DNA from 3 places in the Halomonas sp. 3A7M genome. Region 1 is predicted to be linked to each of the others. Evidence: predicted binding sites of a transcription regulator. Region 1 holds the regulator's gene; each other region holds the start of a gene.

Region 1 (3,144 bases):
CAGCGCCTTGAGTCGCTACTGGAAGATTTTCACATCACGCACATTCGTGACAACTTCGGCATGAGTCTTTCGGGCGGAGAGCGTAGACGTGTTGAGATCGCACGCTCCCTCGCGACAGAGCCTGCCTTTATTCTGCTTGATGAGCCGTTTGCCGGCGTTGACCCGATCTCAGTGGGTGATATTAAAACGATCATTCGAGCCCTCAAAAAACGCCATATCGGCGTACTAATCACTGATCATAACGTCAGGGAAACACTAGATATTTGCGATATTGCCTACATTGTAGGTGACGGTCATATCATCGCCAGTGGCCCCCCTCAGGAAATTCTCAACAACCAGCGGGTAAGAGACGTTTATTTGGGGGCTGATTTCCGCCTGTAAACAGCCACCTGCAAAAAAAATAGTAGTGGTGGCATAGTTATTGCACTTGCACCAAGCCATAACTCGCACTAGGGTGGAGCTTTCTGATTAACGAGTGGTTCTCAGATGGTCATGAAAGCTTCTCTTCAATTGCGTATCGGTACACAGCTGACCATGACACCTCAGCTGCAGCAGGCCATCGCCCTGTTACAGCTATCAACGCTGGACCTCCGTCAAGAAATTCAGCAAGCACTTGATGCCAATCCAATGCTTGAGCAGGAAGATGAGTTCGGCGAACAGGCCGTTAGTGAACCCCAGGAAGTTGAATGGTCCGAAAGCATTCCTAACGAACTCTCAACTGACAGTGACTGGTCAGACACTTATCAAGACCTAGGTAGCCATGGTGCCAGCAGCGAGGGGCCTGACTTTGAGCGTCAAGCCGCTGGTCAAAGTTTGCATGGCCACTTACTTTGGCAACTCGCCATGACAGATTTTTCACCACGCGACCATGCCATTGCTGAAAGCCTCATCGATGCACTGGATGCCAACGGCTACCTAACTCAACCTCTCAATGACATTCGCGAAGGACTTAAAGCCCAAGGGCATGAAGGCCTTAGCCAGCGTGAAGTTGAAACAACCTTGCTGCGCCTTCAACAGTTTGAGCCCACCGGTGTATTTGCTCGCGACCTGCGGGAGTGCTTAATGCTGCAGCTCGCCTCACTACCCGAAGATACACCGCTGCTGATGCCTGCCAAGCGCTTAGTGCGTCAATTTCTTGAAGCGCTCGGTAAAGATGATGTGCGTTTGCTAAAGCGGCGGTTAAGTCTAGATGATGAGCAGCTTGATGACGTAATCCGCTTGATCCGCAGCCTGGACCCTCGCCCCGGGAGCGCCTTTGGCGACACAGATGACAGCTACGTAACGCCAGATTTAGTCGTCCGCCATGACCACGAAGGATGGCACCTGGAGCTAAACCCAGAGGCACTGCCGCGCTTGCGCATTCAACCTGACTACGCAAGCCTCATCAAACGGGCTGACAAGAGCCAAGATAACCAATTTTTAAAAGAGCATCTCCAGGAAGCGCGCTGGCTCATCAAGAGCCTTTCAAGTCGAAATGATACGCTACTGCGGGTGGGCCGAGAAATCATAGCTCGCCAGATAGGCTTTCTGGAACACGGTGAAGAAGCCATGAAACCGCTGATCTTAGCCGATATCGCAGACGCCGTTGAAATGCATGAATCTACTATTTCCAGGGTCACCACCCAGAAATATATCCATACCCCGCGCGGTGTGTTCGAACTCAAATACTTCTTTTCCAGCCAAGTAAGTGGCCAGGACGGCGGCGACAGTCACTCCAGCACCGCCATCCGGGCTCGAATCAAAAAACTGGTGCAAGATGAACCGCCCGGCAAACCGCTCTCAGACAGCCGCCTCGTGGCGCTATTGGAAGAGGGTGGCATTAATGTAGCAAGGCGAACGGTGGCCAAATATCGTGAATCAATGGGTATTCCCTCTTCAAGCGAGCGCCGCCGTTTACGCTAATAAAACAGTGCTAACGAGACAAAGTCTGTCTAGGGGCTTTGCAATAGCGCAAAAAGGGTTACAATCGAAGAACAGTCCGATGGATAAGGAGCACGTCAATGCAAGTAAATATCACTGGTCATCACGTAGATCTGACTGACGCCTTGCGTGACTATGTAAATGAGAAGCTGGAACGCGTTGAGCGCCATTATGACAATATCACCACCGTACAAGTGACCTTATCTGTTGAAAAGGAGCGTCAGCAAGCTGCCTGCACCCTGCATGCTGCAGGTGCCGATCTACACGCAGAAGCATTAGACAATGATATGTATGCTGCGATTGATGCACTAGCGGACAAAATTGACCGTCAACTCGTTAAACACAAGGAAAAAGCACAAGCTCGCGCCCAAGGCGCTGGCGTGCGTTAACTCAATGACGTTGGAAACCATACTTCCCCCGGAGCGCGTGCTGTATGACGTCCCCGGGGGCAGCAAAAAAAGGGTGCTGGAATTTTTCAGCACCTTTATTGCGCAAAACACGCCAAGCCTAGATAGCCAAGAAGTCTTCAGCCGCCTGATTGGTCGTGAGCGTTTGGGTAGCACTGGAATAGGCAACGGCGTTGCCATTCCTCACGCCCGTAGCCCTCACTGCAGCTCGCCTATCGCTGGTTTTTTAAAGTTAGCCGAGCCTGTAGATTTCGATGCTATTGATGGCGATCCCGTCGACCTTGTTTTCGTACTTTTAGTACCCGAAGAGGCGGACGACACGCACTTAGCCTTATTAGGGCAAGTGGCGTCTATCATGAACAGCGTTGACACACGTCAGCAGCTTCGTAGAACGGCTAGCCAACGTGAGCTATTGGACCTTATAACAGCAAAAATTCGTGAACAACCTGTTACTTAAATAGTCCACCGCTAGACACTGCCTACGTTTACCTCCATTTTTATTGGCATGCCAAGAGAAACTCTATGCAATTGGTGATCATTAGCGGCCGTTCAGGGTCCGGTAAATCTATCGCCTTACAAGCGTTAGAAGATCTTGGCTATTGTGCCATCGATAACTTGCCCGCCATGCTACTCGGCTCCCTGGTGGATGAGCTTCGTGAGCAAGGGGCACGCCCCCAATTAGCGGTAAGTATCGATGCGCGCAATTTACCTGCTGCACTAAAGCAACTGCCAAAAATGCTTGAATCTTTGCGTCAGAAAAGCATTCACTTCCAGGTTATCTATCTAACCACCGATGCCCGAATTCTTCTTGAGCGAT
Region 2 (3,144 bases), on a different contig from region 1:
CGTGGGGGTAATACCTTTCTGTGTGCTGTTTTCACGTTGGTTAGTGCATTAACCGATTCTTGCCGATGGTATTGGCTTATTCGTGTTGAATAGTATGGTTAACACTATGACGGCGGGGGCAGTGCTATTGGGCAAGCATTTGAGCGTTTAACCAACAGGAGATCCTAAGCCATAAGAGACGTTAAGTATCCGTATGCGAGTTGGGAGGTGGCCGGTAGGGTTTGTTACTCCTTGATGGCGAGTCTCGGGTAAGCCCTGATGTTTCCAGGCTGAAGGTTTGTAAACGGGTAGGGCAGGCATAAAGGCGCTGTAGTAAATCAGCAAGCGCTGCTTCATCTAGCTCTGGGTCTAAGCCCCCCAACCGTTCTAGCCACGTGCGCCTGATGGCGATGTAGGGAGGAACAGCGACGCCTGCGCCTAAAAAGCACTGGAGTAAGCGTTCGGATAAGCGGGGTGGTTCGCTGCCAATCAAAAGAGCATCCAGCGTGTACGTGTCTAGCTGGGGATAAAGTAAACACCATAGTTTGGCTGTTAGCGCCCGTTGCTGCATTGCAATCAGCAACCAATCAGCTTGGCTGAGATATGCGGCTTGATTGATCCTTGCGCCCAGTGGCTGGGAAGGGGTAACAAGAAAGTGCGCGCGGTAGCGTTGCTCAATGTCCGGCACGCGCGGATCGGCGGTGGCGCTGGTCACGATAATGGGAAGTGTGTGGTCTGCAAAGCCTGTTTGGCGAATAGCGCGCAGGTGACGTGGTAAAAGGGCACCTGTGACTGACGCATCAACAATAAAGCAGACCGTGCCCATGTGAGTGGCTTCCTGTGTTGTGAAACCTGTTTGTTATTAAATCTATCTGTTTGTAATCAATTGTAGGTGTGAGTTTCTTTTGGTATCAAGCTAAAGTTCACAGTGATGAGGAAAATAATAGATGCTTGATATGCACCATGTTGGTGCTTGCGGGTCTCTGGTTGGTCTTTATTGGTGCGTTTTTCTGAGCTAGGTGGCTTTTTAGGGCTAAGTTCGTTCTTTCGCAGAGCATTATGCTACATGAAGAAGCGCAGTATTTTATTTTTTATCTTTTATAAAACAAATGCTTGTTGTTTTTTTATGCCATATTGGTGCAGAGTTGGCATGTTCCGTGCTTGGTATTAGGCAGCGGCTAGCGGGTCGTAGGCAGATGCCTCTCGGCGTGCTACAACGATAGCCGGTTTGTTTAATAACTCTTTTATCGGTAGCTTACTGTCACAAGCTTAAGCCACGTTCATACCGGAGGACACTATGTCAGCCAAGACTCTCGCGCTAATCGAAGAACATGATGTTAAATGGGTAGATCTGCGTTTCACCGACACGCGCGGTAAAGAGCAGCACGTCACCGTACCGGCACGGGACGTGGACGAAGAGTTTTTTGAAAATGGTCAGATGTTCGATGGTTCCTCTATCGAGGGCTGGAAAGGCATCAACGAATCCGACATGATTCTTCGTCCTGAAGATGGCACTGGTTTCCTCGACCCCTTCACCGAAGACGCTACCCTGATCCTGCGTTGCGATATCATCGAGCCTGCCACTATGCAGGGCTATGACCGTGACCCGCGTTCTATTGCCAAGCGCGCAGAAGCTTACCTGCAGTCCACCGGCCTGGGCGACACCGCCTTCTTTGGCCCTGAGCCTGAGTTCTTCATTTTCGACGAAGTCCATTGGAAATCTGACATTCAGGGTTCCATGTACAAAATCACCTCTGATGAAGGTGCTTGGGCGACCAGTAATCAGGTAGAAGGTGGCAACTTGGGGCACCGCCCGCGCGTTAAAGGCGGCTACTTCCCGGTTCCCCCGGTTGATAGTTTCCATGACATGCGTGGTGCAATGTGTAACACCCTGGAAGCGATTGGCCAGACCGTTGAGGTTCACCACCACGAGGTTGCTAACGCGGGTCAGAACGAAATCGGCGTTAAATTCAACACGCTGGTGAAGAAAGCTGACGAAGTTCAGGAAATGAAATACGTGATCCACAACGTGGCTCACGCTTACGGCAAAACTGCTACGTTCATGCCGAAGCCGCTGGTAGGCGACAACGGGTCTGGTATGCACGTACACCAGTCGTTCTGGAAAGATGGCCAGAACCAGTTCGCGGGTGACGAGTACGCTGGGCTTTCCGAAATGGCGCTTTACTACATTGGCGGTGTGATCAAACACGCTCGTGCTCTGAACGCCTTCACGAACGCGTCTACTAACTCGTACAAGCGTTTGGTGCCAGGCTTTGAAGCGCCGGTTATGTTGGCTTATAGCGCTCGTAACCGTTCTGCCTCTATCCGTATTCCGTATACCGCCAGCCCGAAAGGTAAGCGTGTTGAAACACGTTTCCCTGACCCGACTGCTAACCCCTACCTGGCGTTCGCGGCGCTGCTGATGGCGGGTATCGACGGTATTAAGAATAAGATTCATCCTGGCGATGCCATGGATAAGAACTTGTACGACCTGCCGCCAGAAGAAGGTAAGTCAGTACCGACCGTTGCCAACAGCCTGGACCAAGCGTTGGAAGCACTCGATGCAGACCGCGCGTTCTTGACCGAAGGTGGCGTGTTTACTGATGATATGATCGATGCATACATCGACCTCAAGATGGAAGAAGTGGAGCGCATTCGCATGACCACTCACCCGATTGAGTTCGATATGTACTACAGCTGTTAAGAGCGATTGCTAAGCACAGCAGCTAGTATCACTCCCTCGGGTGTGACTGGCCTAAAACCCCGCTTCGGCGGGGTTTTTTTATACCACTGAATAGTGAGACGAAGAGGTCTGTTTGCAAGGGGAGAACGCTGTCTGCGGCGCCGCACTGATGCGGTGAGTATTTTTATTGATGATGAGTCATGCGCACTATAATGGTGCAATAAGTGACAGGCTGACCGCTCGGACTGCGCTATAACGGCTCGCTACATCCCCGCCCCCTGCTCATTAGCCGTGCAAGTGGCCAATTGGCGCGCTTTTTGCAGTTTCTCTTTCATACGCTCGATAACGCTATTTTTTACAGCGACGCTTCAGGATACGCCATGTACCAGCGCTTACTTGAACACCTCACCACTGCAGTCTTACTGCTAGACGGTGAACTCCGTGTTCGTTGGATGAACCCGGCAGCGGAAGCGTTGCTAGCG
Region 3 (3,144 bases), on a different contig from region 1:
GCCAGCTAGCGCTCCAGCTTGATAAATTGATGGAACATGCTGTTTATGAGGTTCCCCTTTCAAATGGGCGCCCTTCACCATTAGCAGATTCACCTTGATAGCGTGCTGTACGCCTGCCTAGCAGGCGTACACATATCACGCTCTTTTATGCCATGCTGAGTGGGTTACTGCGCTTTTAATCACTCACTCAGCAGGGAAAGCAATGTCGCAGATCAAAAAGCTAGATCTCGCTTTACAGGGCGGTGGAGCCCACGGTGCTTATACATGGGGAGTCATCGATCGCCTACTTGAAGATGACCGTATCGACATAGAGGGCATCAGCGGCACAAGCGCTGGCGCAATGAATGGCGTGGTCATGGCAGATGCCCTCACCCGCGGTAATAAAGAGACAGCTCGCCAAGCGTTACACCAGTTTTGGAAAGCGGTTAGTCGAGCAGGGATGGCGAGCCCAATTCGCCGCTCACCACTTGATGTGCTTACCGGAAACTGGTCTCTCGATCATTCACCGGGCTATGTGGCTATGGACCTTTTAAGCCGCCTGGTATCCCCCTACCAACTGAACCCTCTCAATATTAATCCATTGCGTGACATTGTCGCTGAACATATTGATTTCGAACGTGTAAGACGTTGTGAGCAGCTTAAGCTATTTGTGACCGCCACTAACGTTCGCACCGGAAAGCAGCGCGTTTTTCGCCGCGAAGAGATGAGTGTGGATGCGGTGATGGCCTCTGCTTGCCTGCCATTTGTATTTCAAGCCGTTGAGATAGAGGGTGAAGCGTACTGGGATGGCGGTTATATGGGTAACCCAGCACTGTTCCCTTTAATGGAAGAGTGCAGCGCCCGCGACATTCTATTGGTGCAGATTAACCCCATCAGCAGAGAAGAAATACCCACATCTGCCTCAGCCATAATGAATCGACTAAACGAAATTACCTTTAATTCCGCCCTGATTAAAGAAATACGCATGATTGCAGTGCTTAAGCGCACACTGGATGAACAGGGTATCGAAAACTGCTATCAGCAAGCTCTGTTCCACCGTATCAGTGGCGAACAGGCGCTAGAGGACCTCTCGGTATCGAGCAAAATGAACTCAGAGTGGGCATTTCTATGTTACCTGTTTGAACAAGGGCGCGATGCCGCCGAGCGCTGGCTAGAAACTCACTTTGAGTCGATAGGTGAACGCTCAACACTGGATATTGACGCTGTTTATTTGCACGAATAATCAGCACTGACGTGCCGCACGCCTTTGCTGCAGATGCGCCACCTTGGTGCATTACCCGCTTGCCGCAACGCTCCACCTATCAAAAAAATAAACATAAGAAACTGATTTTAAAATTAAAACAATCTTATGGCGAACTACTTGCTTAACTCTTACTGAATGATGGTAGGCGTGGACCAGGCCCAACGGGTACGAGTGCGTCGAACCTGCCCTTCAATGGCGAAGGCATGTTCTCGTTAACAACATAGCGCCTTTCCAAGCGCCATGTTTTGACCCACTCGTATCGTGCTCTGTGAGGCCATCCATGGACATTCGCAATAAAGCTAACCGCATTCGGCTATTAAACTTCTCTACCCCTCAAATGCGCGCGTTCCACTTCTCCTGGTTCGCGTTCCATATCTGTTTTTTTGGTTGGTTTGGCATCGCGCCACTGATGGCGGTGGTCCGTGAAGACTTATCACTCACCCAAACGCAAATCGGCAATACCATTATTGCCTCGGTTGCTATTACCGTTATTGTCCGCCTGCTCATTGGCGTACTGTGCGATAAAATTGGGCCTCGTAAAACCTATACCGGTTTGTTAATGCTGGGCGCTGTGCCCGTTATGGGCATAGGTTTTGCCAATAGCTTTGAGACCTTCTTACTCGCTCGGCTGGCCATCGGCGCCATCGGTGCATCCTTTGTGATCACCCAATATCACACCACGATGATGTTTGCGCCGAATGTCGTTGGCACCGCCAATGCGACCAGTGCTGGCTGGGGAAACTTGGGCGGCGGTACGACGCAAATCCTGATGCCGTTGATCTTCTCAGGTCTACTAATGCTTGGCGTTAGTGAAACGCTAGGGTGGCGCTTGGCAATGGTGGTGCCTGGTGTCGTACTGTTTTTTACTGGGATTGGCTATTGGCTGTTTACCCAAGATGCTCCCGATGGCAACTTTAGCGACCTGCGCGCCCGCGGCGAACTACCCGAAGCCACAGGTGAAAATAGCGCTGTACACAGCTTTCTGACCGCAGCAAAAGATATTCGCGTATGGGCGCTGTTTATTGTTTACGGGCTCTGCTTTGGCGTCGAACTAACCATCAATAATATTGCCGCTATTTACTTCTTCGACAAATTTGATCTGACCCTGGCGACCGCTGGTTTAATCGCTGGTTTATTTGGCCTAATGAATATTTTTGCCCGTACCCTTGGCGGCGTCTTTTCAGACCTGTTCGCCAAACAAGGTGGTTTAAAAGGTCGAGTCCGCTGGCTGTTTATCGCCTTAGTATGTGAAGGAATAGCGCTCATTGCCTTCTCACAAATGCACGTCTTAAGCCTCGCAATCGGCATCATGCTGGTCTTTAGCCTGTTTGTTCAAATGGCCGAAGGAGCAACATTTGGCGTGGTGCCCTTTATCAATAAAAAAGCACTCGGTGCTGTTGCCGGTATCGTGGGGGCGGGTGGAAATGTCGGTGCCGTATCCGCCGCCTTTCTGTTCCGGAGTGAAAGTCTTGGTTATCAGCAAGGGCTTTTTTACCTGGGCATTACCGTATTAGTGCTTGCTTCTTGTGTACTGGTAGTACGTTTCAGCGATGCCACAGAAGCTGAAGAAGCAACTGCCTATCGTGATGCGGTTGGCAACGATACGAACGCAGGCGCACTCTCGCTGCGTTAGCACTCACTTCCCCCTCTGGATGCTTTATCCGCGATGATGTTTTACGACATGTTTTCGCGGCACATATCGCAACAGAGGGGAATTCATCTCAGGCGGGGAGTAAAAGGAAACCACTATGTCTACAGCCCAACAACTACTCTTAACCGCCCTTCGGTGCGATATCGATAGCCTGCACCATTTAGCCACCACCTCAGAGATCGTTGGCGACATTAGCGGTTTTATCCATGCGCTCCAACGTGAACGAGGTGCTTCGACGATTTACCTTGTC

The links. The regulator sigma-54, encoded in region 1, starts transcription at its own class of promoters, with help from an activator protein. The targets are predictions, from matches to a motif close to TGGCACNNNNNTTGCTNT.
Region 2: the regulator sigma-54 is predicted to act here: its motif matches at 1,126-1,143, upstream of glnA (glutamate--ammonia ligase).
Region 3: the regulator sigma-54 is predicted to act here: its motif matches at 1,350-1,367, upstream of INT19_RS15415 (NarK family nitrate/nitrite MFS transporter).

Annotation. Positions count from the first base shown of each region.
Region 1 is NZ_JABUZD010000162.1:129,078-132,221, reverse strand. It holds gene lptB (LPS export ABC transporter ATP-binding protein) at 1-381, shown strand, start outside; gene INT19_RS14465 (RNA polymerase factor sigma-54) at 487-1,902, shown strand; gene hpf (ribosome hibernation-promoting factor, HPF/YfiA family) at 2,001-2,309, shown strand; gene INT19_RS14455 (PTS sugar transporter subunit IIA) at 2,314-2,784, shown strand; gene rapZ (RNase adapter RapZ) at 2,850-3,144, shown strand, end outside.
Region 2 is NZ_JABUZD010000155.1:24,345-27,488, reverse strand. It holds gene INT19_RS13725 (hypothetical protein) at 182-805, opposite strand; gene glnA (glutamate--ammonia ligase) at 1,277-2,683, shown strand; gene glnL (nitrogen regulation protein NR(II)) at 3,043-3,144, shown strand, end outside.
Region 3 is NZ_JABUZD010000164.1:40,414-43,557, forward strand. It holds gene INT19_RS15405 (CZB domain-containing protein) at 1-98, shown strand, start outside; gene INT19_RS15410 (patatin-like phospholipase family protein) at 203-1,222, shown strand; gene INT19_RS15415 (NarK family nitrate/nitrite MFS transporter) at 1,524-2,876, shown strand; gene INT19_RS15420 (nitrate- and nitrite sensing domain-containing protein) at 2,992-3,144, shown strand, end outside.